2 regions of the Lysinibacillus sp. G01H genome follow, and region 1 is predicted to be linked to the other one. Evidence: a T-box and tRNA genes for the amino acid it is inferred to sense, from the RefSeq annotation. Region 1 holds a T-box; the other holds one or more tRNA genes.
What was found. The T-box of region 1 lies ahead of tyrS (tyrosine--tRNA ligase). A T-box ahead of a tRNA ligase gene usually reads a tRNA of that ligase, here a tRNA-Tyr.

Region 1 (13,372 bases):
TTATATTTTTTTCTTTAGACAGCATATATTTTAGCTGAATGAAGAGAAAGCCTTTAGCAGATTTCTGCTGCTAAAGATAGATGAGGTGTAGATGAGCAGAGCTTAGAGAAGGAGAGAAGAGAGTATGGCAGTTGAGCTTAGAAAGTATGCTATGAAAGTATTACAGGGGGATATGATGACCCCGATCTCTGTGTATCAATCACTGAAAGGGCAGCATAAAATGTTGTTCGAATCCTCAGCGAAACATGAGGAAAGTGGGCGATATTCCTTTATCGCTATCAATCCAGTGGCTGAACTAAAAGGAAACAATGAAGAATTCGTGTTTTCAAAAGGATCAAAAAATGACAAGGCTAGGGGCAATGTGCTTGATCGATTAAAAGAACTAATACCCTTTCATGAAGAAAGCTATCCTTTTGCTTTCTTTGGAGGAGCTATAGGTTTCTTTGGCTATGAAACAGCATTTTACACAGAACAAATAGGTGACTATTTACAGGATGATTTAGCTATGCCTGATGTTCATGTTTTTTTCTATGATACATTTATTGTTTTTGATCATCTAACACAGGAAATTACACTAGCTTCGATTGATCTATTTCAGGATGGACGTTCATTACAGGAGATGGAAGCTGCTATTACAACGATGGAGCAACAGCTTTGTGCAGGCACAACCTTTGAGGCATTAAAGGTGGATGAGTTACAGTTTAAGCCAATGATTTCAAAGGAACGATTTATTGCTTTGGTGGAACGTGCTAAACAGCATATTTTGAGAGGTGATATTTTCCAAATTGTGTTATCGCAACGTTTTTCTGCACCATTTACAGGTTCGCCATTCTCGCTCTATCGTCAATTGCGCACGTCTAACCCGTCACCCTATATGTTTTATATGGATTATGGGGACTATGTTATTTTAGGAACATCTCCTGAAAGTCTTGTAAAGGTAAAAAATCGAAAAGTGACAACCAACCCAATAGCGGGTACAAAGCCGCGTGGCACGACAATAGAACAGGATGAAGCAATCGCAAATGCGCTATTAGAGGATAGCAAGGAAATAGCTGAACACCGTATGTTAGTGGATTTAGGTCGCAATGATCTTGGTCGTATTGCAAAAGTCGGTTCCGTCAAGCTAACCAAATACATGAAAATAGAGCGCTATAAATATGTGATGCATATGGTATCTGAGGTGATTGCTGAATTGCGAGATGACCTTCATGTTCTGGATGTACTTCGTGCTTGTTTACCTGCTGGTACAGTGTCAGGGGCACCAAAAATTCGTGCCATGCAATTGATTAATGAATTAGAACCAGTAAAGCGTGGGGTATATGCGGGAGCGGTAGGCTATATTTCGACAACTGGTGATATGGACTTGGCCCTCGCAATTCGTACGATGCTCATTAAGGACCAAAAGGCACATGTACAGGCAGGAGCAGGTATTGTTTATGATTCGATTCCATTGTCAGAATATGAAGAAACACTGAATAAGGCACGTGCCCTATTGGAGGTAAAAAAATGATTTTAATAATAGATAACTATGATTCTTTTACCTATAATTTATTTCAACAAATCAGTATGCTTGGAAAAAGCGTCAAGGTCATACGAAATGATGCCATTACTATAGAAGAAATTCAAAAACTATCGCCAGAAGCCATCATTTTATCACCAGGGCCAGGAACGCCAAATGAAGCAGGTATAACAATAGAGGTCATCAAGGTGCTCTATCAAAAAATCCCTATTTTAGGTATCTGTCTTGGGCACCAATCTATAGGGCAGGCTTTTGGCGCAAATATTGTGCAGGCCAAAAACATTATGCATGGAAAGCTGTCCCCATTACAATACGAGCAAACAGGTTTATTTGCCCAATTAGATGGAGATATCGAGGTTATGCGATATCATTCACTTATTATTGAAGAACAAACTTTACACAAGGATTTTAAGATACTCGCCACAGCGGGAGATGACGGAGAGATTATGGCCATTCAACATAAAGAATATCCTCTTTATGGGCTGCAGTTTCATCCTGAATCAATCGGCACAAAAGAAGGCAGTATGATGATGCAAGCCTTTCTGGAAAGTATAGCTTAATAAAAAAGCTGTCGCCTCATCTGAATGGGCGACAGCTTTTTAAGTTATTGTTTCTTGCCTGTAATTAAATTAGCTATTTCTTCTAAGGTCATGGAAGAATTGACCTCATAGGAGCCGATTTGTAAGCTTCTAGCATATTTAGGGTTAGCGAGTAGTAACTCCATTTCAACACTATTGGTAATAATGCCACCGTCTTCAAGTTTTTGTGCCACACTATACGGTGTGATGCCACTATAGATTTGCAGAGACATCGTTGTTACATCCGTAGCCGTTTCTTCATCAGCTTGTTCAGATGCATCTGTTGTAGAAGTTTTTTCAGTCGTATGTACTTGCTTTAATTGATCCTTTAACGAGGCAATTTCTTGATTGGCCTTACTTAATTTGTTTTGTAGTTCTTCTACCTGTTGTTGATTGGAAAATTCCTTGGTAGGAAGACCAATAGTTACATCGAAGCGGTTTGCGAGTGCGAGCAATGCCCCAACAAGAAAAACGGCTATACCAAATGCACGAATGGCAGACTTATTCATTAATTAACGCCCCCCGTTTGCAATCACTTGCCGAACTTGCTCTTCTGTTAAATTTGAGCGAATACTAATATCTGCTACAGAAAGTCCCTGTTTATTTAATTCAAGTACCTGACTAATAATAATTTGATGAATCGGTTTTGCTGCTGCTGTGGTTTGTCCAACTTTTGAAGCCTGTGCAGCCTGTTGAACGGCCTGCATGACTTGGTGCACTTTAGGATCTTGACCTTTTGGAGGGATACTTGATTTTGATTTCACTTGGAACTCAGGCTCTAGTAAAAGTTCTTCCTCCACAATCTTAAGGCGACGCTTTAAATTATTCGTTTCTTGGAAGATGGAGATAGATAATTCTTCGACATCTTGTTCGATTTTTTTCGTGCTATTTTTGAAAAAGAACGAAACAATGATCAGAAAAATTCCGATACTCATTAATACGATGGATAAATCCAATAGTTTCACCTCAATGTAGTATGTAATTATAAGATATTTTACCATATGCAAACTTAATATGAAATGAAGGTAGATTTTTTTTCAGTTTATGTTATAATAGGTTAGTCGTATAAATCATGCTCAAATTTAAATTCTTGATATAGAGTGGGAGGGTTAATGATGCGCGTAAATATTACTTTAGCTTGCACAGATTGCGGCGAACGTAACTACATTTCTAAAAAGAACAAGCGTAACAATCCAGAGCGTCTTGAACTTAAAAAATATTGCTCTCGCGAGAAGAAATACACTCTTCACCGTGAAACTAAGTAATCGCTCATTAAGCCAAAACCACAAGTGGTTTTGGCTTTCTACATTTTATCAAATCATTCAATGTAACACTTCCAGGAGGATATGACGTTTTACGATATAGGAGGTAGCCTAGATGGATAAAACAACTTTACGAAACACGGTACGCAAAGACCTTGCAACCTTGACGGATGAAGATTATTATCGTCAATCATTAGCTGTGTTAAAAAAGGTGCTACAGGAACCATATATAATAGAAGCAAATACAATTGGTATGACCATTTCAAATAAGCCAGAAGTCGACACAATTCTTCTAATTGAGGAATTATGGAAACTAGGGAAAAAGGTCGCAGTTCCTAAATGTCACCCGAAAACAAGAGAAATGTCATTTTATGCAATTGATTCATTTGCACAGCTTGAAACTGTATATATGCATTTGCGTGAGCCCATTCCAGCAAAAAGTGAGTTTGTTGACGCAAATGAGATGGATATCATTATTGTACCAGGCGTTGTTTTTGATCCATACGGTTATCGAATCGGCTATGGCGGTGGTTATTATGACCGCTATGTATTAAACTATAACAAGGGTAAGCTGATGTCGTTGCTCTTTGATGAGCAAATCATTGATTGTGTTCCTACTGAAGCACATGATTGCCCAGTAGATATCATTGTGACGCCTACAAAACGTATTGACTGTGTTGCACAACGAGGAGCGAACGAAAATGGATAAAATGCTAGATATTTATGAACTCTTGAAAACATATGGTACCTATATTTATACACGTGATCCTATTGGCGATTTGATGCTGATGGAGGATGAAATACGTGAGCTCTATAAAGCGAATGTACTAGATATAAAAGATTATCAAATGGCCCTCCTGCTTATTCGACAAGAAACAACAAGACTTCGTATGGAAGAGCATAAAAAGTAATGTTTGAAATATAATGTAATTGGGTATTGTAAAATTAATGTAACATGTATGTAATATTCTTAAAAACAGTGGGTTTCCGCTGTTTTTATGTTTTTACGAAACTTTTTACAATGCAAAACGTATATATAGATATCTGGTGCATAGAAAGAGCAAAGAGAAAAAATTTTCCATGAGATATGTGTTGATTATCTGTTAAAAAAGGATTAAGATATATTTTGTTTCCGTAACAAAATGTAAAAAATTATTATTTTTTTGTAAGGAAGTAGGGAGGATGTTAGGAATGAAATCAATAAAGTGGCCTAAACATTCATTTATGATACTAGCAATTATAGCAACTTGGATCAAAACGGTCATTGTTTACCACACAAGCTTTGAAATGAAAATTGAAAATGCAATGCAACAGTTTATTTTATTTATTAATCCATTAAGCTTCTTGCTATTTACGTATGGTTTATCACTATTCTTTAAATCAGCAAAAGCTAGAAATCGTTATTTGATTACGGTCAGCGTTATTTTGTCCATTGTTTTATACGGAAATGTAGCGTTCTATCGATTCTACAATGATTTTATTACGCTACCAGTATTATTCCAAACAAGTAACTTTGGTGACTTAGGAACATCAGTAGCAGCCATTGTTGAGCCTTGGGATGTATTATATTTCGTTGATGTCGTTATCTTAATCTTAGCGAATAAATTTTTACCAAAAATGAAAGATGCATTTAAAGTGAATATTGAATTCCGTCGTGCATTTTTTGTGCTTGCAATAGCAATGACATTCTTAAATTTAGGATTAGCAGAAACGGAGCGTCCACAATTACTAACACGTAGTTTTGACCGCGAATTATTAGTAAAAAACATTGGTACGTACAATTACCACTTGTATGACATTTATATTCAATCTAAATCATCTGCACAACGTGCGTTAGCCGATGGTAGTGAACTAGTAGAAGTGAACAACTATATACGCTCTAATCAGGCTGCTGTAAATCCAGAGATGTTTGGGAAATATAAAGGTCGTAACCTGATTGTGGTGTCGATGGAGTCATTACAAAACTTTGTCATTAATAATGACATGAATGGTCATGAAATTACGCCATTTTTAAACTCTTTAACAAAAGATAAAGATACGTATTATTTCAGTAACTTCTATCACCAAACAGGTTTAGGAAAAACATCTGACTCCGAGTTTATTGTTGAAAACTCATTGTTTGGTTTAGGTCGAGGTGCTGTATTCTTCACGCATGGTGGAAATACGTATAATTCAATGGCTGAACGCCTTGGAGAAAATGGATACTTTACAAATGTCATGCACCCTAATAATAAATCATTCTGGAATCGTGACATGATGTATCAATCGTTAAAAATTAATAAATTCTACGATATAGATTCATATACTGTGGAAGAGGGGCAAGCTGTAAACTGGGGAATGAAAGATGTTCCATTCTTAGAGCAATCAGCTGCTTTAATGAAAGATATGCCTCAGCCATTCTACTCTAGACTTATTACTTTAACGAACCATTATCCATTTACATTGGATCCAGAAGATATTATGATTCCTGAATATGATTCAAATTCAGGTACATTAAATCGTTACTTCCAAACAGTACGTTACATGGATGAGGCATTAAAAGACTTCTTCCAACAGTTAAAAGATCAAGGTGTCTATGATAATTCTATTATTGTGATGTATGGGGATCACTATGGTATTTCTGAGAACCATAATAAAGCAATGGCACAATATTTAGGAAAAGATCAAATTACACCAATGGATAATGCAATGCTTCAAGAAGTACCTTTATTCATTCACATCCCAGGAGCGGGCGATGGAAAAGAAATGACTGAGATTTCAGGACAAATGGATTTACGTCCAACGATCTTACACCTTCTTGGCGTTGAAACGTCAAAAGATATGCAAATGGGTGCGGATTTATTCTCTCCAGAGCATGAGGACTTTGTAGTCTTCCGTGATGGACGCTTTATTACAGATAAATACGTCTATGCTGGTGAAGCTTGCTATGACAAAGCAACTGGCGAAGAAATAGATGGTGAGCCATGTCAGTCTTATGCTGATCGTGCCACAATGGAGCTAGAAAATTCCGATGCCATCATTAATGGCGACTTACTTCGCTTCTATGACGAAAAAACAGGTAATTTAAAGCAGGATTCAGTTAAGTAATCAAAGAGAGATCTCGTATAGGGATCTCTCTTTTTATATTGCTGATATAAAGGAATTGGTCACAATCAACCATTCATAATATTTTTTTGTGAATCTTATGCTAAAGAAAACACCTTTCGCAATGTTTTACAACATGATGCAACGTGAATACACTTTATTGGGCATTTCTTTTTATTGACAAATAGAAAGATACGATTATAATAAGTGTAAATATCTGCATAACGAAGATTTGTTTTTCGCATTTCGGAGTATAAGAGTGAAAGGCATCGAAAAGAACGAGTAACTTTAATGGAACTAACAGAGAGTAGCCGGTTGTTGAGAGGCGCAAGGGGATATTAAAGTGAATACATCTTGGAGCTGCGTACCGAAACTTTAGTAGGCTACGACGGGGTTGCATCCGTAATCATTGCAAAAGTATCGCTATGGCTGTACTTGTTAAGGAGGGCTATGTGAATAGCTCTCGAAAAAAGGTGGTAACACGTTTATCTACGTCCTTTAGGAATTTCCTAAAGGCGTTTTTTTTATGCCTTCTAAGCAAAAGCGGTACCCCACATTTACTCTTATAGAACTTGCAATATTAATATTTAATATTACAAGGAGATGTTTCGTATGTTTTTAACACCAAAGGAGCAAATGGCGATTATCAAGAAAGGTGCTAACAAGATCGTTGACGAACAGGATTTACTTGAAAAATTAGAGCGATCATATAAAGAACAGCGACCTTTAACGATTAAGCTAGGACTAGATCCGTCCGCACCAGATATTCATTTAGGCCATGCGGTTGTTCTACGAAAAATCAAGCAAATGCAAGATTTAGGCCATCATGCAGTTATTGTTATCGGTGATTTTACAGGACGAATTGGCGATCCTACAGGTAAAGCCAAGGGGCGAACAGCCTTAAATGACGATACAGTGAAGAAAAACGCCCAAACATATTGTGAGCAAATTTTTAAAGTACTAGATCCTAACAAGACAACGGTTCGTTTTAATAGTGAATGGTTAGCGAAGCTGTCCTTTGAAGAGGTCATCAAGCTAGCAGCCACAACATCTGTTGCTCGACTTTTAGAGCGTGAGGATTTTCAGAAACGCTACCAGCAGCACATCCCAATTGGTATACATGAGTTTTTCTACCCACTCATGCAAGCATATGATTCAGTAGAGCTTGTGGCAGATATAGAGTTAGGTGGAACGGATCAGACTTTCAATATTTTAATGGGACGCACCTTACAAAAGCATCGGGGATTAGAAAAACAAATTGCTATTTTTATGCCCTTGCTAGAGGGATTAGATGGCATAGAAAAAATGAGTAAGAGTTTAGGTAATTATATTGGCATCAACGAAGCACCTGAGATTATGTTTAAAAAGGTGATGGAAGTCCCAGATACTTTAATTATCAAATATTTCGAATTAGCAACAGATGAGCATCCACTACATGTGCAGGCTATTCAAGATAGACTACAAAAGGGAGAGAATCCCCGCGATTTGAAATTCCTATTAGCAGAAATTATAACGGCTTTATACCATGGATCTACAGCAATGGAGGAAGCAAGAGCTTATTTTGAAGCAGCATTTCAAAAAAGGGAAATACCAAAAAACATTCCTATACTGCTCTTGGAAATTGATAAGGAAAGAATCGTGGATATCATTCCACAACTAGTGGTAATGGGTTTTATTCAAAGTAAGAGTGAGTTTTTGCGGTTAATCAAGCAAAAAGGAGTATCCTTGAATGGAGAAAAAATGGCGATGGATGACTTATCACAAGTATTAATGAATAATGATGTCCTACAAATTGGCAAGAAGCGATTTCTTCAATTCAATAAGTAATAACAGACAAAAAAAGAGCAATCTCCGAGGAGACTGCTCTTTTTTTGTCTAAATTTTAGTGTAATTTTGGTGGGTAACCGCTGTGAACAATCGTCATGATGACGAACCATCCGAATACAGCAGCACTTAATAAGTTGAAAACAACGCTTAAAAGGTTCTTTTCTTTAATTGCTTGGAATGTACCAAATACAGCTAAAATCGCTACTAGACCAAAAATAACCATTAATAAGTTCATTAAAAATAGACACTCCTTTCGACATCAGAAAATGAATGTCGCAAACAATATTCCTCCTTAATTGTAAACGTTCTACTTGTTTTTGTCGAGGACTAAAATACTGTAAACTATGAACATTTATCGTCAAATTGTGGCAAAGCCTGTATAATAGGAAATTGAGGTGATAACTATGATGAACGTACGAAGTTATTCTCTTGGTCCCGTCCAAACGAATTGCTATATCGTATCGAATAAAGAAAAAGAATGTATCGTATTTGATCCAGGTGAAGAAGCGGAGCGTCTAATTAAAACAATCCGTAGCAACGGCTTAAAACCTCTTGCTATCTTTTTAACACATGCCCATTTTGATCATATAGGGGCAGTAGATGCAGTGCGTGAGGTATTTGACGTTCCTGTATGGATTCATGAAAAGGAAGTTAGTTGGCTAGCGGATCCAACGAAAAATGGCTCTAGTAAATATCCTGCATTACCAGATTATAGGGTAGCTGCACCAGCGCAAGATACAATTATCAAAAAAGAACAGCAAATTGAAATGAGTAATTTTGTGTTTCAAGCAGTTTTTACACCTGGGCATTCACCGGGGAGTATTTCCTATATCTTTGAAAATGACGGTTTTGCCATCGTGGGAGATACGTTATTTGAACAAGGTGTAGGACGTACAGATCTATTAGGTGGATCAACCAAAATTTTATTGGAATCGATCCATCATAAACTGTTGACATTACCTGAGGATACTATTATCTATCCTGGACACGGTAATTATACAACGGTAGGCGCAGAAATGGAGACAAATCCTTTTTTAAATGGATTTTAAAATATGGCTAATAAACTGTTTTAGCACATAAAAAAGCGTATCTCACCGAAAGTGAGATACGCGATTTTGTTTGTATTAATGACCGCCACCAGGTACGTGAATGAATGTTGTATAGTACGTGAAGCCAGCGAAGAATACAGTTAAATATGCTCCGAAAATGTACATGTACATACGTTCTGAAAGGTTTAAGAAGCCTAATAATAAGAATAAACCTGTATTACCTAAGAATAATAGCGATACCTCGTTCATACCTCCAAGGTAGAACATAACGGCAAAAATACCTGTCCAGAATGCCATAACTTTATACATATTATCCATGAAATTTCCCCTCCTTTTGCCCACGACACAATAATCTCTTACTCATTATAAATGATATGAAAGGTGTCTGTAAACTGGAACTTCTCCATGTTTGTGACAAACAAATGGATTTTTAATCTAGCTATCGATTTCTGTCACGTTTATTTCATATTTACATAAATCGCAATTATGTATCATACTTTCCATTTGCACAAATTCATTGTTCGTAAACAATGCATCTAATTGCCCTTTTAAATAGGATTCATGTAATGAACAAACAATTTCAGAATAGGCTGTCAGTTGCTCCTGGAAGGGACAATTGAAGATGGAGAAGATAACTTTTTTTCCATGCTCAGTTTGTTGAATTTGTGGAATATAGCCAATTAAAGCGGCATTGTCCGTTAATAGCTGAAGTTTTTCATCGAAGGAAAGAGAATTACTTAATGTCAATTCAGCACTCATATAATTTTTCATTTGCTGGTAGCCGTCTTGGTAGCTAATTTCCTGGCACTTTGTTAATGCAGATGGACCAAAGTCTTCAATTAATTGTATCGTCCATTTTAATAAACGATCTTCCTCACGTCTTGGAAAAGTAAGAGATACGCCTTTTTCTGAAGCTTTATAAACACGTCCAGGTCTGCCACCTTTACCTGTTTTTACATAGTCAGCTGTAATAATATTTATTTCTGAAAGCTTCGTTAAATGAAGTCGAGCAACGTTAGGATGGATACCGAATTTATCAGCAATATGTTGTACAGTAACTGTTTTTTTCTCTTGCAATATGTACTCATAAATAGAGTATCTTGTTTCATCCGCTAGTGTACTAGTAATTTTTAATGGATGGATCATGAGCTTCACCTCTTTAATTTTTATAAAAATTTTGTTCGTCTACCAAGTGTTAGGAAAATAATCATGTTGATACTATTATATTGTATTATTGAAAAAGATACAGTTCATTTCGGCATAAATATTAATTTTTTCATGCATTTATATTCTTTTTTAGTGGAAAATTGCACTTTATCCACATTTTTATAGCAAAAAACATTATTGGCAGAAAATTAACTTGCAAATTTTTATTTTCTGAAAAGGGCTTTTCTCGTGGCGAGTTCCTCCTTATACTAGGAAATAACGAATAGAGCGGTCATATTCGAATGAACTAAAAGAGAGGTGCATATATGCAGAGTTTTGAAACAGTTGTCGAACAAAAATGTGAGCAACTTTTACTAAAGGCCTATCATTTTGGAGCATCCGATTTATTGTTAGTTCCAGGAAACATAAAGTATCGGATCTATTTTCGGAAATATGATAAACTTCTCCACGCTGGTGAGCTACCTCATGAACTTGCAGAAAGAATGATCTCTTACTATAAATTTCTTGCCGAATTAGATATTAGTGAGCGTCGTAAACCTCAAAGCGGTGCCTTTCAAAAAGCAATGGAGCAAAATTCTTATTCGTTTCGAGTATCCACACTGCCTTCTGTATTTTTAAAAGAAAGCTTAATTATTCGTTTACTTCTCCAAAATCATGCATTTCCACTAACTTCCCTAAGCTTTTCCAAAAGCGCAGCTCACCAACTCATGGAGCTGGTACAAAACCGACAAGGTCTTCTATTTTTTACGGGAGCAACAGGCTCTGGCAAGTCTACTTCACTTTATTCCCTAATCCATTACTGTTCCACAGAATTGAATCGACATGTGATTTCTTTAGAAGATCCTGTAGAAAACAGCCAAGCCAATTTACTTCAAATTCAAGTCAACGAGCGAGCAGGCGTTACATATGCTGCAGGATTAAAAGCCATTTTGCGCCATTCACCTGATGTCATTATGATTGGTGAAATTCGCGATAGAGAAACAGCAAATATTGCCATCCAAGCCTCTCTAACAGGGCACTTAGTTGTCTCCACTATTCATGCAAAAGACTCCATTAATTGTCTCTATCGTTTAATGGATTTAGGTGTGTCGATAGAGGAGCTTCGTCAAACGGTTATCGGTATAGTTGCCCAAATGCTTGTTCAGACCTCAGCTCTACATGGAGAACGTCGAGCTGTCTATGAAATATTACATGACGATCATCTATCAAGAGCCATCACCGCCATCAAGGATAAGGGAAATTACAAACTTCCTTATGAATTAACATTAATGGGGCAAAAGGAATTAGTGGAGAGCCTATATGCAGTTACAAACATACATCGATAAAATTGTTCTTTTTTATAATCGGGCTACGAAATGGCGGGTAAAGGAACAAGCTCAGCTTTTCAATCGTTTATGTGTACTAATGCAGGAAGGATATTTATTTCCCCAAGCTATTTCCATGCTACTACCTCATCATATCGAAGCCCATGAGGACATACAGCAGCAAATTGATGAAAAGCTCAGACAAGGAGTAGGGGTTGCAGGGATATTTGAAACATTACAGCTAGGGAATCATTATTTAATGGCAATTAAGGTGGCGGAAAACAATGGCCACATGATAGAAGCATTTAAAGGTGTGGCTAAACAGATAACAGTAAGTGAAAAGACTAAGAAAAAGCTAATCAAGCTGCTGATCTACCCTGTCACACTGATTATCTTTTTATTGTTGTTATTTTTTGTGTTTCGTACATTTTTTTTACCGAACATTGAAAGAATGGTCGTCAGTCGTACCTCTGAAACAGAAGAGACAAGTATTGCGTTGTCCAATCTGTTATTACATGTACCAGATGTAGTTATCTCGACCATGTTCATAGTAATAGGTAGCTTAATCATTTTTCGTTTCTATCTCAAACGACAAGCTGTTGCTCATCAACTAACAATTTTATTAAAAATCCCCTTTATACAGCGCTATTTTAGGCTGGCATTGACAAGGCAGTTTGCTGCTTATTTAGGCAGCTTACTACAAAGTGGATTTTCATTACAAGCAAGCCTTCAGCTATTAGAGGAACAGCAGCTACAACCATTTCTCCAAGTTCTTTCACAGCGTATAAAAGAAAGAGTCATCTTTGGAGAATCACTGACACAGGCGGTAACGATGATGGCCGTTTTTCAAAAAGATTTTCCAATGTTCGTAGAGCATGGCGAGCACAGCGGCTATTTAGGAAAAGAATTAGTATTGTATAGCGATTTATTAATGGAAAAGCAGGAACAGCTTTTACAAAAAATATTAGCTTTTGTGCAGCCTAGTTTCTTTATCCTTATAGCTGCTTGTATAATAGCGGCTTATATCAGTTTATTATTACCCATCTATCACATGATTGAATTAGTTTAGGAGGAAGATGATGAAACGACTCAAACAACAAGCTGGTTTTACTTTAATCGAGATGCTTATAGTTCTGTTAATTATATCCATTCTTATTTTAATTACAATCCCAAATGTTACAAAGCATTTCGCCACAATAGATAAGAAAGGCTGTACAGCTTATATAAGCATGGTACAAGGCCAAGTAGAGGCGTATCGTGTAGATTATATGGCTTATCCTACCTTAGATGATTTAGTGGCAAAAGGCTATTTAAAGGAAAATGAAACAACCTGCCCAAATAAAGAAGAAATAGTGATTACTAATGAGGGAGAGGTACGCCCAGCCAATGTCAACTTGGAAACAGGTACTGATAGCTAATGAATGTTCATAAAAACGGTGGTTTTACGATTCTTGAAATGCTGGTTGTCTTATTTCTTGTTATGAGTTTAACAGCGATTGTTAGTAAATTCTCATTGAAAATAGCAGAAACCAAGGAATTAGAACGATTTTTTACGCAATTACAACTGGATATTCAATATATT
Region 2 (18,824 bases), 1.5 Mb from region 1:
ACTTCCCTTTTTTCATTTTCGCCTCCCAGCTATCTATAAAAATTAGTATAGGTACTCATGAATTTTTTAATTGCCTAAGACCACTTTTAAAATGATTGTCAATTTTGCATACACAAGTCAGACATACCGGATATAACTTAAATATCAAATCTTTTTTATAAACATTACAACTTTATTTCAAATCTACAACTGACAATATTAATTATAATGCCTACTGCAGTATTCAATTATATATGTTAATCAATCTATAGATATAAATACATTTTTAGAAAAAGCAAAAACCCTGATACAGCAATATTTCCACTGTATCAAGGCTTAATTTAGATGTCACAACATAATATATTATTTATGACAAACACAATTATATATTATGACAGTATTAGTTATAACTCACAATTAAATCTAATTTTTGTTCTTACTCAACAGTTACCGATTTAGCTAAGTTACGTGGTTTATCTACATCACAGCGTCGGTGAAGTGCAGCATAGTAGCTAATTAATTGTAAAGGTACTACTGATACAAGCGGTGTTAGTAATTCATGAACATGTGGAATGACTAAACGGTCGCCATCTTCATCAATGCCAGCCATCGCGATAATACATGGATATGCACCACGAGCCGCTACTTCTTTGACATTACCACGGATGTTTAATCCTACTGATGCTTGTGTGACAAGCGCAAACACAGGTGTACCTTCTTCGATTAAGGCAATTGTTCCGTGCTTCAGTTCTCCACCAGCAAAGCCTTCTGCTTGGATGTACGAAATTTCTTTTAGTTTTAAGGCACCTTCAAGGCTGACATAGAAGTCCATATTACGGCCAATGAAGAATGCGTTGCGTGCAATTTTCAAGTAATCTTCTGCAATGTCTTCTAGCACATCTTTTGAATCAATAATTGTTTGGATGCCATTAGCGGCAATCGCAAGCTCTTGTTTTAAATCAAATTCTAAGCCTTTGCCATTTGCCTTTGCTGTCACATAGGCTGCTAATGCAAGTACTGCTACTTGTGCCACATAAGCCTTTGTAGAAGCTACAGCAATTTCTGGACCTGCATGTAATAACAAGGTATGGTCAGCTTCACGTGATAACGTAGAGCCAGGTACATTTGTAATCGTTAATGTTGGATAGCCCAGCTCTTTAATTTTTACAAGTACTTGACGGCTATCTGCTGTTTCACCTGATTGTGTAATGAAGATAAATAATGGTCTTTCTGAAAGTAATGGCATGTTATAGCCAAATTCACTAGAAATATGCACTTCTACAGGGATACCAGCCATTTTTTCGAAATATTGTTTACCAATAAGTCCCGCATGATAGCTTGTGCCCGCTGCAATAATATATAAACGATCTGCTGCTCGTAATGCTTCTAAAATCTCCGCATCAATCGTTAAATCACCATTGTCACCTTCATATGCTTGAATGATTTTACGAATAACTGTAGGCTGCTCATCCATTTCTTTTAACATATAGTGTGGATATGTGCCTTTTTCAATATCACTCATATCAAGCTCAGCCGTATAGGGTGCACGCTCTACTACAGTACCATCTAATTTTGTAATTTCCACACTTGCTTTGTGTACGATAACTACCTCTTTATCGTGAAGCTCTACGTATTGATCTGTTACCTGTAGCATCGCCATTGCATCTGACGCAACAACATTGAAGCCTTCACCAATTCCAACTAGAAGTGGTGACTTATTTTTTGCTACAAAGATTGTATCTGCTGCCTCTGCATCTAATAGTGCCAGTGCATAGGAGCCATGTAATAGAGATAATGTTTTACGGAAAGCGTCTGCAGTGCTTAGACCATCTTTCACAAATAACTCTACTAATTGCACAATAACCTCTGTATCTGTATCAGATTTCATTGGAATGCCTTTTAAATATGTTTTTTGCAATAAGTGATAGTTTTCGATAACCCCATTATGCACAAGTGTAAAGCGTCCTGATGCACTTTGATGTGGGTGAGCATTTAAACGATTTGGCACACCATGTGTTGCCCATCGAGTATGACCAATACCAATTTTCGCAGCAACATCTTCATCTACCGCTTCTCGTAAATCTGCAATACGCCCTTTTTCTTTGAAAACCGTTACGCCTTCCTCGTTACGTACTGCAATACCTGCTGAATCATAACCACGGTACTCTAGCTTTTCTAAGCCTTTTAATAAAATTTCCTTTGCATCTGATTCACCGATATATCCTACAATTCCACACATAATTCTCGTCCTCCGATAATGTCAATTTAATGCAATGACAAACTAGGCCTCATCCTATCGAATTTTTTTGAATGTACAAGCGATGCTTTATTTTTATAAAAATAAAGCACTCCAATACACACAAGCTACTCACGCTACTCAGCCAACTGAATAGAGATCTTCGATATGTGAAGCTTCATCTATTTATCTATTGCTTTTACAATACCTTCTCCATTTTCTGTACATTCAATCACTCAAATGCTTTCAAAATGGAAAATGACAATCGGGTATGTCGATTGGGAGGCATCCGCCGAATTTTCGATAAACCTCCACCTCGTCTGCTGAAGATCTTTTCGTCCGATTTCTTCAGCTCAGGCGCTATAATTGTTTTCCGATTTTGCGCTTTCTTCCCTCCTTAGGCGCTCGTTAAAGAATAAGGTCGGACCTCATCTTCAACTTCTCCATCATACTCAATCATATGCTATCCGTCAAATTTTCGTTATAAAAAACACCTAGTCCTAAAGGTTTTTCGTGACAAATATGTAGACAAAGCGATACATAAGCACTTTGATAAGCATTTTAATACAAAATAGGCACAAGCATCTAAAATGCTTGTGCCTATCCTTTATTTACTGTCTAATAATTTAACGATTTCTCTATTAAATGCAGGAAGATCATCTGGCGTTCTACTTGTTACAAGCTGTTTTTGACAGACAAATACTTCTTCATCATGGAAGATTGCCCCTGCATTTTCTAAATCCACTTGAATGGATTTATAGCCTGTGGCGTCACGACCATTTAATGTCTTTGCAGTAATGAGAAGTTGTGGTCCATGACAAATGGCAAAGGTAGGCTTCATTTCATCCATAAAGGTCTTTGCAAATGCTACTATACGATCATCTGCACGTAATATATCAGGAGAAAAACCACCAGGAATAAATAATGCATCGTAATCTGTAGCTTTTACATCATCAATGCCTTTATCAATTTTCACTGACTCTCCATGCTTACCCTTAACTTCCTTGCCCGCTTCGGTATCAATTGTTACTAGCTGATGCCCAGCTGCTTCCAAAGCTTCTTTAGGGCTTGTAAACTCAATGTCCTCAAACATATCTGTTATAACTGTAGCAATTTTAGCCATATCAATTAAACACTCCTTGTTATTGTGACTCCTAATTACTGTTCCCCATCTCGCTTATTTAAAACATTCCTTTCAAATAAGTAAACCCGATTTCCTGTTTACGGAAATCGGGTTTACACTATATTTCTTATTCTGTTAGGCCCATTTCTACACGTACAACATCTGCAATACGCTCGACAAAACGCTCGCAATCCGTTTCTGTTGCTGCTTCCACCATGACACGTACTAATGGCTCTGTACCTGAAGGACGTACTAAAACACGACCATTTCCAGCCATTTCAGCTTCTACCTCTGCAATTACTGTAGCTACTTTTGCATTATCGGTCACAGCATGCTTATCTGTTACACGCACATTGACAAGACGCTGAGGATAGATTTTCATTTCAGCTGCTAGTTCTGAAAGCTTTTTACCCGTCGCCTTCATAATGTTGACAAGCTGAATTCCTGTCAGTAAGCCATCACCTGTTGTATTAAAATCTAGAAAGACGATATGCCCTGATTGCTCGCCACCTAAATTGTATTCATTCGCACGCATTTCTTCCACAACATAACGATCACCTACAGCTGTTTGTACACTTTGCATACCATTGTCAGCCACAGCTTTATAGAAGCCCATATTGCTCATTACTGTTGAAACAATTGTTTGCTTCTTCAAACGCCCTACCGCATTTAAATGCTTACCAATGATAAACATAATTTGGTCACCGTCAACAATTTTTCCGTTTTCATCTACAGCAATTAAACGGTCTCCATCACCATCAAAAGCTAAACCAACATCTGCACCTTTTTCAGTAACAAATTTAGCTAGTCCTTCTGGATGTGTTGAGCCTACACCATCATTGATATTTAAGCCAGTTGGAGAAGCACCCATTGTAGAAATGTCAGCTTCTAAATCAGCAAATAAATGTGTAGCTAAAGATGAAGTTGCACCATGTGCACAATCAAGCGCTACATGGATACCATCAAATTCTTCATCCACTGTTTGCTTTAAGTATTGAATATATTTTTGACCACCTTCGAAATAGTCACTTACAGATCCTAAATCTGCTCCTATAGGACGTGGTAATGTATCCTCTTGCGCATCAATTAACTCTTCAATTTCCGCTTCCTGTGCATCTGTTAGCTTAAAGCCATCAGGACCGAAGAATTTAATACCGTTATCTGCAACTGGGTTATGTGAAGCTGAAATCATGACGCCTGCATCTGCGCTCATAATTCGAGTAAGGTATGCCACACCTGGTGTTGAAATAATACCAAGACGCATTACCTCTACCCCAATTGATAAAAGACCAGCCACAAGTGCACCTTCAAGCATCTCACCTGAAATACGTGTGTCACGACCAATTAAAACCTTTGGACGGTCAGTTGCATCTTTTGTTAAAACATAGCCACCTATACGACCAAGTTTAAATGCAAATTCTGGTGTTAATTCACTATTCGCGACGCCACGGACGCCATCTGTTCCAAAATATTTACCCATTCTACTTATTCTCTCCTTCAATGCAAGACAGTGCCTAGTGAGTTTCTATCAAACATTAGACACTTGTCCGCTTACTTTTGGAAAAGTCTGCTTTTGTTCATTCATTGGTAATTATTAATATTCCACTCTGCCAGTTTGTTTGATGGAACCTGAATTACAAACCTGATTGGATTTTTGATTTAGAATCAAAATAAAATTATAGTCACATATTGTTTAAGAATCAATATCTTCCGATTCCTCAGTTGACGTATTTTTATCAGTTGTAGTACTCTCATCTGTCACATCAGGTTCTTCAGTTGGAGGTGGCGTTTCCTCTGTAGAAGCTGGTGTTTTCTGCTGTTCTTCTTGTTCAACCTTTGTAATATCTGCCTTCACTTTTATTTTCTTGTCAGATATTTTTGTCACACCATCTGGTAATTTTACATCAAATTCATAAGTTTTGGACTCAGTAATTTTTGACAGGTCAACTGTTATTGGAATGGATGTTAAACTGTCAATAATTGATTTTCTACCATACACTTTGATCATTTTCGGTGTAAATGTTAATGAGTTAATGGTAATGTCTTCGGCAGCTTGCCCTGTTTCCTTAAGGACAACTGGGATCTCTCGACTATACTCCGCTATATCTACTTGAACTTTCACAATTTCAGGTTCAATAGTTACATCTAACTTATTTAAATCTCTATCTAATACTTTTACAGCTGCTTCCTGTGTGAATGATTGCTTCAAGCCTTGCTCACCTGTAACAGTTGCTTTTACATAACTAATGCTTTCAATAGCACTTTTTGCACCTGTTACATAAACAGTTGGCGGGTTGGCCGTCATTTCTTTTAAGATAAAACCTTCTTCGATTAAACGTTTGTTCATTTCAGGGTCCACTCGGAACTCCTGTGTGACCTTTTCCTCAATATTCACATGAACAGTTTCAGGGTCTAATGTCACCTTTAACTTCTCTGAAATATTTTCGTATTGCAGTTTTACATCATGCTCTCCCAGCAATAAATTGCTCAAATCCGCGAATATTGAAAAATCCTTAGCTCCCTTTGCTTTTAAAACCAATGCCATCGGACCTTCTATCGTTACATCCACAGTTTCAGGTAAACCTGTCACAATAAGATTCTCATTATCGTAATAAACATCCACTGGAACATCACGAATAACATCCGTTTGTTCATTTGAGGTAGCCTTATTTAAAGGTGACAACTCGGTACGCACTGAGAAAAAAAGCAAAAACGCTAAAAATAGCGCGATGATTCTAAGTACCCAAGGGCTATCCATCATTTTATCCATTCTTTTTCCCCCTCCAAGTCAACTTAGAGGATGCATTTGATTCTTGAACTGATCCGAACCACATTTTTCGTAATAATGTTTCGAACTCCTCTAGAGAAAGATTTCGATGGAGATTACCATTTAATGTTATACTAATTGCGCCTGTTTCTTCTGAAACAACAATTGTAATAGCATCTGTAACTTCACTTAAGCCAAGAGCAGCACGGTGGCGTGTCCCTAACTCTTTTGAAATAAATGGGCTTTCAGATAAAGGTAAATAACAAGCCGCTGCCGTCACTTTATCTTTTTGCATAATAACAGCCCCATCATGTAGCGGGGTATTTGGTATAAAGATATTAATCAGTAATTCTGATGAAATTTCAGCATTTAGCCCTATACCCGTTTCAATATATTCATTAAGGCCTGTTTCTTTTTCAATAGAAATTAACGCACCTATTCGACGTTTAGCCATATAACTTACAGACTTCTTCATTGCCTCAATAAGTCTTGTTTGTTCTTCTTCCTCTTGACTAGATGAGCGTTGGAATAGCTTTCCTCGTCCAATTTGTTCTAAACCGCGTCTGATTTCAGGTTGGAAAATAATAATAATCGCTAGGAAACCAAACTCAATAACTTGTTGTAGCATCCAGCCAAGTGTTTGTAACCCTAAAAGGTCTGTTGCAATTCGTGCAATAATAATGACGAATATTCCCTTAAGTAATTGGACAGCCTTCGTACCTTTAATGAGGGTTAAGACTTTATAAACAACGTACCAAACGAGCAGTACATCAATGAAGTTAATAACAATATTCACAGGCGTTAAATCCGTGAAATGTTCGATAATTTGCACGTGGCATCCCCCACTTTTCATTACGAATCCATACACATTCAAGTATATCACATTCTTATCAAATGTAACTTTTTTCAAATAAAAAGTCTACTCAGAAGAGTAGACCTTTCAGCCTCTCACGTGCACTATTTTTTAGGACGTATAGAGTGTTATTTAGTTTCTTCTTTTTCCTCAAATGTCATGGCTGTCTTAACAGAATTTTTAATTGTATACCATAACCATTCAAATACTTCGTCAATTTCTTCGATTCTCCCTGAAACTACCGCTGAAGATGCCATATATTGCCCGTTGATTACTGTGACGTTGCCATCAACTTCACCTTCAACAATCAAATCGCCATTTTTTACAACAATATCGCCTTTTACCACTTCTCCTTCAGGGACAATCACTGTTTGACCATCCACAACTAAATTAGGTTGTTTGGTTACTGAGAAATGCTGGTCATCCATGAAGCTACCCAATAATGTAGCACTCATGAATAGGCAAAATACTGCTGCTGCCACAAAGAAAGGATGCCGGCGAATCCATTTTTGTATACCTACTCGACTTTTTGGTTTTGGTAAACGAGCCATAACTGCTGCTTCAAAACCCGGAGGCGCTGTAATATGGGAAGCACTCTTCACAAAGGCGATTGTTTCACTCAATTCTTGCATCAACTGTTTACAATCATTACATGTATGCAAGTGTTGTTTCAACTCTTGCTCATGCTCACGACTAATGTCACCGTCTAAATAATCATGCATATAGTCTATAATATGCTCTGGACAAGTATTCATGACGCTCCCCCTCCTACAGATTGTTTAATTGCTTACGTAATGCCTCACGTCCGCGGTGAATCCTCGTTTTCACCGTTCCAAGCGGCATATCTAAAATCTCGCTAATCTCTTGTAACGATAACTCTTCTATATATTTCAATACTATAACCGAACGGTATTTATCCGGCAATCGTCCAATTTCATATTGAATGCGATCTTGCAGCTCCATTTGTTCTAACTGCTCCTCTGGTAGCTGGTCGTCTGCTGCGATTTGCGAGTACATATCAAGCCCCTCTGTACCAGCTACTTCTGCATCTAAATAATAATCCGGTTTCTTTTTTCGAATACGGTCAATGCAGAGGTTTGTCGCTATGCGATAAAGCCACGTCGAAAACTTTCTTTTCTGATCAAATGTATGCAAGTTCATATAAGCTCGCACAAAAGCCTCTTGAGCAATGTCTTCAGACTCTTGTTTGTTGCCTAACATTCGATAGCATACTTGGTACAGTTTGTGCTGATAGAGACTCACAATATCGGCAAATGCGTTTTGATCGCCTTTAAGCACTTGTTTTATTCTCTTATTTACTAACGCATCCATTGTGTTGACTTCTCCACCTTTACAACTGTCTTATACTATACGAAGCACCGATAAGAAAAGTTTCGTTTTAATTCAATTATAGCAAAAGATTTTTATGCAATGTGGCAACAGGCAATTTTTTGTCAAATTTTCTTTAAACTAGTGTTTCGCCAAATAAAGATCCCATTAATGCAACAGCCACATTTGCTGTTGTATTCTTTTCATCTAATATAGGATTTACCTCTACAAACTCTGCTGAAGTTACCATGCCTGATTCTTGTAACATTTCCATTGCTAAATGGCTTTCTCGGTACGTAATTCCGCCTGGAACTGGTGTACCCACACCTGGCGTATAAAGTGGATCTAATCCGTCTAAATCAAGTGATAAATGTAAGCCATCAACATTTCGTTCCTTTAAATAAGCAAGTGCATCTTCCATTACACGTGTCATGCCAAGTCGGTCAATTTCATGCATTGTATATACTTTAATTCCTTGTTGACGAATCAATTCACGCTCTCCCGGGTCTACTGAACGAGCTCCAATAATAATCACGTTTTCAGGCTTAATTTTTGGAGCATAGTTGCGAATTTGCACTAAACGTTCATGTCCTAGCCCAATACTAACGGCTAACGGCATCCCATGTATATTGCCTGAAGGTGTTGTTTCAGGTGTATTTAAATCTGCATGAGCGTCATACCAGATAACACCGAGATTTTTGTAATGCTCACCTAATCCAGCTAATGTTCCAATAGCAATGCTATGGTCTCCACCAAATACGAGTGGGAATTTCTTTTGTTCCACTACTTCATGCACACTATTTGCTAATGCAGTACTAACATCTACAACTTCCTCTAAATTTAATAATTTTTCATCCACAGCTCCGTCAGCAAGCTTTTGACTGACACGAATATCCCCTTGATCCTGAACATCGTGTCCGATAGCCTCTAAACGTTCAACAATACCTGCATATCGAATAGCACTTGGTCCCATATCTACACCACGGCGTGTTTGTCCGTAATCTGTTGGTACTCCAATAATAGAAATATTAAGTTTATTCATGTTTTTATACCCCCTAAAAGTTATAAGATTATTGTAAAGCCTACATACCACTTGGCTCAACTCGACAAAAACTTGCATATTTATTCATATTTAAATAACATAAAAAAATCTCCTACTGTTTTCAGCAAGAGATTAGTTATCTGTAGTTAATATAACACTTTTAAATAATTTTCATTCTAAAAAAGTGAGCCATGAAGGACTCGAACCTTCGACCCTCTGATTAAAAGTCAGATGCTCTACCAACTGAGCTAATGGCTCATAAAAGAAAAAATGGCTGGGGTACTAGGATTCGAACCTAGGCATGACGGAATCAAAATCCGTTGCCTTACCGCTTGGCTATACCCCAATCATTTATAAAACTGGTGGAGGGGGACGGATTCGAACCGCCGAACCCTAAGGAGCGGATTTACAGTCCGCCGCGTTTAGCCACTTCGCTACCCCTCCGAAATAACACAATAAGAATGGTGGAGGATGACGGGCTCGAACCGCCGACCCTCTGCTTGTAAGGCAGATGCTCTCCCAGCTGAGCTAATCCTCCATATAAACAGGTGTTATATCACAGTTTATTTTCTTTATAAAGCCTATGTTTTAAATGGTGACCCCTACGGGATTCGAACCCGTGTTACCGCCGTGAAAGGGCGGTGTCTTAACCACTTGACCAAGGGGCCAATATTACGTCTTAAACAAGACAAGAATTATAATAACATTTTTAATTAATAATTGCAATGCTTTTTCACAAATTATTTTATGTATTATAGCCTATGAAAAAAGGACAAAAAAATGGCTCCGAAGGCAGGACTCGAACCTGCGACAACCTGATTAACAGTCAGGTGCTACTACCAACTGAGCTACTTCGGAACAATGCTATTCACTTTGTTTTAGACAACCTCTTAAGTACATTTATTATTATAGCAAGCATTATAAATAATGCAACACATTTTGTTAAAATTTTTATATTTTTTGTCGAAGACTGCTCCTATATTCGTCTGAAAGCATAATAGTTCTCTATTAATTCTAATATTTCTATTTAACGTACTAAATATTCTTGCTGTATATTATTGTAATTGTTAAAATAAAAATAGTTTTATGAATTTTCTATCAAATTGTCTGGGGGAGGATGTTCAATATGGTATCAAATGATTTAATTGCACCTGAATTTTATAACATCACAGAGGAATTAGAAAAATTTTCGCAAGATAGTGATCGACAAGCAATACGTTGGTTAAATACACAACAAGAGAGACGTACAGTTTCTTATGTCGAGCTTAACCAAAAAATGAATCAGTACGCAAACGCTTTTACGGAGAAGGGGCTTCAAAAAGGTGATCGTGTATTAGTTATTATTCCTCGACTTCCTGAAGCCTATTTCGTTTTTCTAGGTTGCTTAAAGGCTGGTATCGTACCTATTTCATGTTCAGAGATGCTACGTGCAAGCGATTTAGAATATCGGATGGAACATTCTTCTGCTAGTGCAGTTATTGCTTATGAGGCTTTTACTAGTGAAGTTGATCAAATAACTTCTTCTGTATACGCATTGAAAAATAAACTAGTGATCGGTGCTGCGAAAGGAGATTGGACTTCTTTAGATGAATTAGCAAGCAAGCAGCCAGCTACATTTACAACTGTAGCTACTACACGTGATGACATGGCATTCCTTTCTTATACATCTGGTACAACTGGTAAACCTAAAGGCGTTGTTCATTCACATGGCTGGGGATATGCACATATTAGAACTGCAGCTTCAAAATGGCTTTGTGTACGTGAAGGGGACCTCGTGTGGGCAACAGCTGCTCCTGGTTGGCAAAAGTGGATATGGAGTCCTTTTTTATCAACAATCATGCTCGGCGCTACTGCTTTTGTCTATCATGGTGGATTCGATGCAAAAACCTATCTTCAATTAATGCAGGATGAAAAAGTTAATGTTCTATGTTGTACACCGACAGAATACCGGATTATGGCGAAAATCGATAATTTACAAGACTACAATCTATCATCTCTACGAAGTGCCGTTTCTGCAGGTGAACCTTTAAATCGTCCAGTTATCGAAACATTTATGAATCATTTTGGACTAAAAGTACGTGACGGCTATGGACAAACAGAAAACACATTATTAATTGGTACACTCGAAAACACAGAATTACGTCCTGGTTCTATGGGTGTTCCAACTCCAGGTAATATTGTACGTATTATCGACAATGAAGGGAATGAAGCACCAGTTGGCGAAGTTGGTGATATTGCTGTTCACAAATCTTCACCAGCTTTATTTAAAGAATATTATAAAGAACCAGAGCGCACACAAGCTGCATTTCGTGGGGATTGGTATATTACAGGTGATCAAGCAAAATGTGATGAAGACGGTTACTTCTGGTTTGAAGGTCGTGGGGATGACATTATTATTTCATCTGGTTATACGATCGGACCATTTGAAGTTGAAGATGCATTAAACAAACATGAAGCTGTACAAGAATGTGCAGTTGTAGCTGCGCCAGATGAAATTAGGGGGCATATTGTAAAGGCATTTGTTATCTTAAGAGAAGGTTTCAAAGAATGCAATGAAGAGGAGTTAACAAAGGAGCTACAGGAGCATGTTAAAGCGTTAACAGCCCCTTATAAATACCCTCGTAGTATCGTTTTTATTGATGAGTTACCAAAAACGACATCAGGGAAAATTCGTCGTATTGAACTTCGAGCTACTACAGTTCATACACACTAAGTTAAGTATCTAAAAAAAGAAGGCATCCATTGAGGATACCTTCTTTTATGTATTTATGAATAAAAAATAGTCGGCTCAAATAAAAAAAGCCACTACTGAGTGTATCAGCAGCGACTTTTTGCGCCTAGCAACGTCCTACTCTCACAGGGGGAAGCCCCCAACTACCATCGGCGCTAAAGAACTTAACTTCCGTGTTCGGTATGGGAACGGGTGTGACCTCTTTGCCATCATCACTAGACTATGGTCGACCTTCCATACACGGCGTATTGCTGTGTCTAGAAGCTCTCTTTTTAGAAAGATTTGCTCTTTCAAAACTGGATAAACGGTGCATTGAATGCTTCAAACTTTTTTGGTTAAGTCCTCGATCGATTAGTATTCGTCAGCTCCATGTGTCACCACACTTCCACCTCGAACCTATCTACCTCATCGTCTTTGAGGGATCTTACTTACTTGCGTAATGGGAAATCTCATCTTGAGGGGGGCTTCATGCTTAGATGCTTTCAGCACTTATCCCGTCCACACATAGCTACCCAGCGATGCCTTTGGCAAGACAACTGGTACACCAGCGGTGTGTCCATCCCGGTCCTCTCGTACTAAGGACAGCTCCTCTCAAATTTCCTACGCCCACGACGGATAGGGACCGAACTGTCTCACGACGTTCTGAACCCAGCTCGCGTACCGCTTTAATGGGCGAACAGCCCAACCCTTGGGACCGACTACAGCCCCAGGATGCGATGAGCCGACATCGAGGTGCCAAACCTCCCCGTCGATGTGGACTCTTGGGGGAGATAAGCCTGTTATCCCCGGGGTAGCTTTTATCCGTTGAGCGATGGCCCTTCCATGCGGAACCACCGGATCACTAAGCCCGTCTTTCGACCCTGCTCGACTTGTAGGTCTCGCAGTCAAGCTCCCTTGTGCCTTTACACTCTACGAATGATTTCCAACCATTCTGAGGGAACCTTTGGGCGCCTCCGTTACCTTTTAGGAGGCGACCGCCCCAGTCAAACTGTCCGCCTGACACTGTCTCCTGCCCCGCTAAGGGGCATGGGTTAGAATTTCAATACAACCAGGGTAGTATCCCACCGACGCCTCCTTCGAAGCTGGCGCTCCGAGATCTCTGGCTCCTACCTATCCTGTACAAGTTGTACCAAAATTCAATATCAGGCTACAGTAAAGCTCCACGGGGTCTTTCCGTCCTGTCGCGGGTAACCTGCATCTTCACAGGTACTATAATTTCACCGAGTCTCTCGTTGAGACAGTGCCCAGATCGTTACGCCTTTCGTGCGGGTCGGAACTTACCCGACAAGGAATTTCGCTACCTTAGGACCGTTATAGTTACGGCCGCCGTTTACTGGGGCTTCAATTCGCAGCTTCGCTTGCGCTAACCACTCCTCTTAACCTTCCAGCACCGGGCAGGCGTCAGCCCCTATACGTCACCTTACGGTTTTGCAGAGACCTGTGTTTTTGCTAAACAGTCGCCTGGGCCTATTCACTGCGGCTCTCATGCGCTTGCACGCTCAAGAGCACCCCTTCTCCCGAAGTTACGGGGTCATTTTGCCGAGTTCCTTAACGAGAGTTCTCTCGCACACCTTAGGATTCTCTCCTCGACTACCTGTGTCGGTTTGCGGTACGGGCACCTCTCACCTCGATAGAGGCTTTTCTTGGCAGTGTGAAATCAGGAACTTCGTCCATACGGACTCGCCATCACAGCTCAACGTTACAGTGTGCGGATTTGCCTACACACACGCCTTACTGCTTGGACGCGCACAACCAACGGCGCGCTTACCCTATCCTACTGCGTCCCCCCATTTCTCAAACGGTGAGGAGGTGGTACAGGAATATCAACCTGTTGTCCATCGCCTACGCCTATCGGCCTCGGCTTAGGTCCCGACTAACCCTGAGCGGACGAGCCTTCCTCAGGAAACCTTAGTCATACGGTGGACGGGATTCTCACCCGTCTTTCGCTACTCATACCGGCATTCTCACTTCTAAGCGCTCCACCAGTCCTTCCGGTCTGACTTCAACGCACTTAGAACGCTCTCCTACCACTGACATCGTAGATGTCAATCCACAGCTTCGGTGAATCGTTTAGCCCCGATACATTTTCGGCGCAGCGTCACTCGACCAGTGAGCTATTACGCACTCTTTAAATGATGGCTGCTTCTAAGCCAACATCCTGGTTGTCTGTGCAACGCCACATCCTTTTCCACTTAACGATTACTTTGGGACCTTAGCTGGTGGTCTGGGCTGTTTCCCTTTTGACTACGGATCTTATCACTCGCAGTCTGACTCCCGTGTATAAATATCTGGCATTCGGAGTTTGTCTGAATTCGGTAAACCGGGATGGCCCCCTAGTCCAAACAGTGCTCTACCTCCAGTATTCTCATCACGAGGCTAGCCCTAAAGCTATTTCGGAGAGAACCAGCTATCTCCAAGTTCGATTGGAATTTCTCCGCTACCCACACCTCATCCCCGCACTTTTCAACGTGCGTGGGTTCGGGCCTCCAGTAAGTGTTACCTCACCTTCACCCTGGACATGGGTAGATCACCTGGTTTCGGGTCTACGACCACGTACTATTTCGCCCTATTCAGACTCGCTTTCGCTGCGGCTCCGCCTTCTAAAGCTTAACCTCGCACGTAATCGTAACTCGCCGGTTCATTCTACAAAAGGCACGCTATCACCCATTAACGGGCTCTAACTACTTGTAGGCACACGGTTTCAGGATCTCTTTCACTCCCCTTCCGGGGTGCTTTTCACCTTTCCCTCACGGTACTGGTTCACTATCGGTCACTAGGTAGTATTTAGCCTTGGGAGATGGTCCTCCCGGATTCCGACGGAATTTCACGTGTTCCGCCGTACTCAGGATCCACTCAGGAGAGAACGAACTTTCGACTACAGGGCTTTTACCTGCTCTGGCGGACCTTTCCAAGTCGCTTCATCTAACTCGCTCTTTTGTAACTCCGTATTGAGTGTCCTACAACCCCAAGAGGCAAGCCTCTTGGTTTGGGCTCTTCCCGTTTCGCTCGCCGCTACTCAGGGAATCGATTTTTCTTTCTCTTCCTCCAGGTACTTAGATGTTTCAGTTCCCTGGGTCTGCCTTCAAGACGCTATGTATTCACGTCAAGATACTACGCGATTAAACGTAGTGGGTTCCCCCATTCGGAAATCTCCGGATCAAAGCTCACTTACAGCTCCCCGAAGCATATCGGTGTTAGTGCCGTCCTTCTTCGGCTCCTAGTGCCAAGGCATTCGCCGTGCGCCCTTAATAACTTAACCAAGTTATTAAGCCTATAAAAAACTTAAAAAATAAATGTGTTTGTTACAATTTCAATGTCGTTTTATCCAGTTTTCAAAGAACAAGTTTTGAAGTGTTTCATTCAGATAGAATGAACCTTCAAAACTGAACGCAAAACGTAATCGTACAAACCCAAGGTTTGTATTCCGAAATAATCCTTAGAAAGGAGGTGATCCAGCCGCACCTTCCGATACGGCTACCTTGTTACGACTTCACCCCAATCATCTATCCCACCTTCGGCGGCTGGCTCCAAAAGGTTACCTCACCGACTTCGGGTGTTACAAACTCTCGTGGTGTGACGGGCGGTGTGTACAAGGCCCGGGAACGTATTCACCGCGGCATGCTGATCCGCGATTACTAGCGATTCCGGCTTCATGTAGGCGAGTTGCAGCCTACAATCCGAACTGAGAACGACTTTATCGGATTAGCTCCCTCTCGCGAGTTGGCAACCGTTTGTATCGTCCATTGTAGCACGTGTGTAGCCCAGGTCATAAGGGGCATGATGATTTGACGTCATCCCCACCTTCCTCCGGTTTGTCACCGGCAGTCACCTTAGAGTGCCCAACTAAATGATGGCAACTAAGATCAAGGGTTGCGCTCGTTGCGGGACTTAACCCAACATCTCACGACACGAGCTGACGACAACCATGCACCACCTGTCACCGTTGCCCCCGAAGGGGAAACTATATCTCTACAGTGGTCAACGGGATGTCAAGACCTGGTAAGGTTCTTCGCGTTGCTTCGAATTAAACCACATGCTCCACCGCTTGTGCGGGCCCCCGTCAATTCCTTTGAGTTTCAGTCTTGCGACCGTACTCCCCAGGCGGAGTGCTTAATGCGTTAGCTGCAGCACTAAGGGGCGGAAACCCCCTAACACTTAGCACTCATCGTTTACGGCGTGGACTACCAGGGTATCTAATCCTGTTTGCTCCCCACGCTTTCGCGCCTCAGCGTCAGTTACAGACCAGAAAGTCGCCTTCGCCACTGGTGTTCCTCCAAATCTCTACGCATTTCACCGCTACACTTGGAATTCCACTTTCCTCTTCTGCACTCAAGTCCCCCAGTTTCCAATGACCCTCCACGGTTGAGCCGTGGGCTTTCACATCAGACTTAAAGGACCGCCTGCGCGCGCTTTACGCCCAATAATTCCGGACAACGCTTGCCACCTACGTATTACCGCGGCTGCTGGCACGTAGTTAGCCGTGGCTTTCTAATAAGGTACCGTCAAGGTACAGCCAGTTACTACTGTACTTGTTCTTCCCTTACAACAGAGTTTTACGATCCGAAAACCTTCTTCACTCACGCGGCGTTGCTCCATCAGGCTTTCGCCCATTGTGGAAGATTCCCTACTGCTGCCTCCCGTAGGAGTCTGGGCCGTGTCTCAGTCCCAGTGTGGCCGATCACCCTCTCAGGTCGGCTACGCATCGTCGCCTTGGTGAGCCGTTACCTCACCAACTAGCTAATGCGCCGCGGGCCCATCCTATAGCGACAGCCGAAACCGTCTTTCAGTCTCTCGCCATGAAGCAAGAGAGATTATTCGGTATTAGCCCCGGTTTCCCGGAGTTATCCCAAACTATAGGGTAGGTTGCCCACGTGTTACTCACCCGTCCGCCGCTAACGTCAAAGGAGCAAGCTCCTTTTCTGTTCGCTCGACTTGCATGTATTAGGCACGCCGCCAGCGTTCGTCCTGAGCCAGGATCAAACTCTCCATAAAAGAAATTTGATTAGCTCAAATTGTTTTGCTGGCATCATGTTTGATGTCCAAAATTGTGTTTCGTTCACTAGCTAAACTAGTTACTTAAAACTTTATTGATTACGTTTTGCTTGTTCAGTTTTCAAGGTTCATGTTTCTTTATTTCGTTGTCACCTCTTGGCGACTTATACATAATAACATCGATTATTCATGAAAGTCAACACTAAAACATAAGTTTTTTTAAAGAGATTCATTTTTTATTTTAAATTTTAGAAACGAGGTTATCATTATGGTCCGTAAAACGTTGATTTCACTGCTTTTAATTGTAATGCTCTTTGCCTTTTTAAAGCCTATAAACTCAACGATGATTTCTGTATTTAATATTGGGAATGCACCAGTAGTGGTCACGAAAGGACATTATGGCACATCTCTTATTATAGAGATTTCTTTCTCTGATGACTCTCTATTAGAATGGCTCCAAACTGTGAAGGAGCCTTATCCACTTCTACTTTTAGATGCTGATTGGATAAAACGGTCACCCGATCATTTAAAAATTATCCAACAACGAAAATTGCCTACAGGATTACTTGGGCCAGATGATTCAATAGAAGAACCCGTTGACATTGCGCTCATCCAAAAGGATATTGATACTTACGAAAAATATTTACAAGAAAAACCTTTATGGTTTGCTACCCGAAATCATCAATATTCACAGGATTTACAGAAAACCTTATTCCAACAACAAATGAATTTACTATCGCCTTCGCTTATTTGGCAAGGTGAGAAAACTCCGAAATTACAAAAAGGTGATTTTGTCTTTTTCCCGCTCCATCAAAATAATCAAATATCCTTTAAAGAGCTTAACACTCTCATACAACAACATAAGTTTATGTCGATTGAAGAAAATATATTTGGTTATAAAGTTCAAACTAAAAAAGCGCCATAAAAAAATTGCCTCCACTACAGCGAGGCAATTTTTTCCTTATGCGTTTTTAGCCTGTTCACGACGAGCTTTGCGTCGTGCTTCTAATTTTTGACGATCTTCATCGGATTTTGCATTATATTTAGGTAATACTAATAATTGATACGCATTAACCGCCAATAATGGGAATAATAAGAGCGCAACATACTCATTAATATTTTCATCGCGACCCATCAATGCAATTGTCCACTCCAACGTTGTGATGACAATCATAAAGAATAGTGCCGAAATCATTACATGTTTTTTCCCTGTTAATTTTACTTTTTGAACAGCTGTTGCTATGGCCCCGAAAATGAGGACAATTAATAGTCCTACATAGAACAACCAGCTTTGCCCATCTTTCACACCAGGAATAAAGCGGAAGAAAATTATATCGAAAATCGTTATGGCAATTAATAATAGCTGTACCCAATTCCATAATGTCAGTGTTCTAAAAATATTAACACCTACCTGATGAAGTGTTAAATAAGCAAAAAAGCCAGCTTGCGCTATAACACTCATTGTAAACCCTAAGAAAACCATCCATAAAAGTCCAGCGAAAAACTCACCCCATTGACCGTTTGCTATGTATGGTTGGAAGAATTCCCAGCGAATAAATAAACTAAAAACTCCGTTGACTGCACCACCAACGAGCATTGCAAAGAAGAAAAACTTTGCCCAATTTCGTATCGTCACAACTAAAAGTCCCCCAATTTCTCAATATATCTGTCCTTATTTTATCAATGCCTTGTTAAAAAAGCTATTTCTCATCCTAACGAATACATAAAGTCCTGAGAAATGTGAACAATAATTGAAAGAGTCTATCTAGAGA

Region 2: it encodes a tRNA-Tyr, which carries the amino acid that the T-box ahead of tyrS (tyrosine--tRNA ligase) is inferred to sense. The anticodon was not compared.

The regions. Positions count from the first base shown of each region.
Region 1 covers NZ_CP118397.1:2,973,749-2,987,120, reverse strand. Annotated here, with positions in the region: gene trpE (anthranilate synthase component I) at 125-1,510, shown strand; gene PSR12_RS15210 (anthranilate synthase component II) at 1,507-2,079, shown strand; gene PSR12_RS15205 (hypothetical protein) at 2,124-2,606, opposite strand; gene PSR12_RS15200 (hypothetical protein) at 2,610-3,062, opposite strand; gene rpmG (50S ribosomal protein L33) at 3,213-3,362, shown strand; gene PSR12_RS15190 (5-formyltetrahydrofolate cyclo-ligase) at 3,475-4,068, shown strand; gene PSR12_RS15185 (YqgQ family protein) at 4,061-4,270, shown strand; gene PSR12_RS15180 (LTA synthase family protein) at 4,551-6,446, shown strand; T-box leader at 6,704-6,945, shown strand; gene tyrS (tyrosine--tRNA ligase) at 7,056-8,270, shown strand; gene PSR12_RS15170 (DUF2759 domain-containing protein) at 8,326-8,505, opposite strand; gene PSR12_RS15165 (MBL fold metallo-hydrolase) at 8,675-9,319, shown strand; gene PSR12_RS15160 (DUF2626 family protein) at 9,395-9,637, opposite strand; gene PSR12_RS15155 (helix-turn-helix transcriptional regulator) at 9,755-10,465, opposite strand; gene comGA (competence type IV pilus ATPase ComGA) at 10,792-11,811, shown strand; gene comGB (competence type IV pilus assembly protein ComGB) at 11,786-12,859, shown strand; gene comGC (competence type IV pilus major pilin ComGC) at 12,870-13,208, shown strand; gene comGD (competence type IV pilus minor pilin ComGD) at 13,208-13,372, shown strand, end outside.
Region 2 covers NZ_CP118397.1:4,461,105-4,479,928, forward strand. Annotated here, with positions in the region: gene glmS (glutamine--fructose-6-phosphate transaminase (isomerizing)) at 416-2,218, opposite strand; gene PSR12_RS22665 (type 1 glutamine amidotransferase domain-containing protein) at 2,823-3,338, opposite strand; gene glmM (phosphoglucosamine mutase) at 3,466-4,818, opposite strand; gene PSR12_RS22675 (CdaR family protein) at 5,032-6,108, opposite strand; gene cdaA (diadenylate cyclase CdaA) at 6,101-6,937, opposite strand; gene PSR12_RS22685 (anti-sigma factor family protein) at 7,087-7,713, opposite strand; gene sigW (RNA polymerase sigma factor SigW) at 7,727-8,290, opposite strand; gene rocF (arginase) at 8,424-9,329, opposite strand; tRNA gene PSR12_RS22700 (tRNA-Lys) at 9,515-9,587, opposite strand; tRNA gene PSR12_RS22705 (tRNA-Gln) at 9,601-9,675, opposite strand; tRNA gene PSR12_RS22710 (tRNA-Tyr) at 9,690-9,773, opposite strand; tRNA gene PSR12_RS22715 (tRNA-Val) at 9,792-9,867, opposite strand; tRNA gene PSR12_RS22720 (tRNA-Glu) at 9,923-9,997, opposite strand; tRNA gene PSR12_RS22725 (tRNA-Asn) at 10,111-10,187, opposite strand; gene mbcS (acyl-CoA synthetase MbcS) at 10,456-12,042, shown strand; rRNA gene rrf (5S ribosomal RNA) at 12,165-12,280, opposite strand; rRNA gene PSR12_RS22740 (23S ribosomal RNA) at 12,392-15,319, opposite strand; rRNA gene PSR12_RS22745 (16S ribosomal RNA) at 15,501-17,052, opposite strand; gene PSR12_RS22750 (hypothetical protein) at 17,321-17,977, shown strand; gene PSR12_RS22755 (KinB-signaling pathway activation protein) at 18,014-18,688, opposite strand.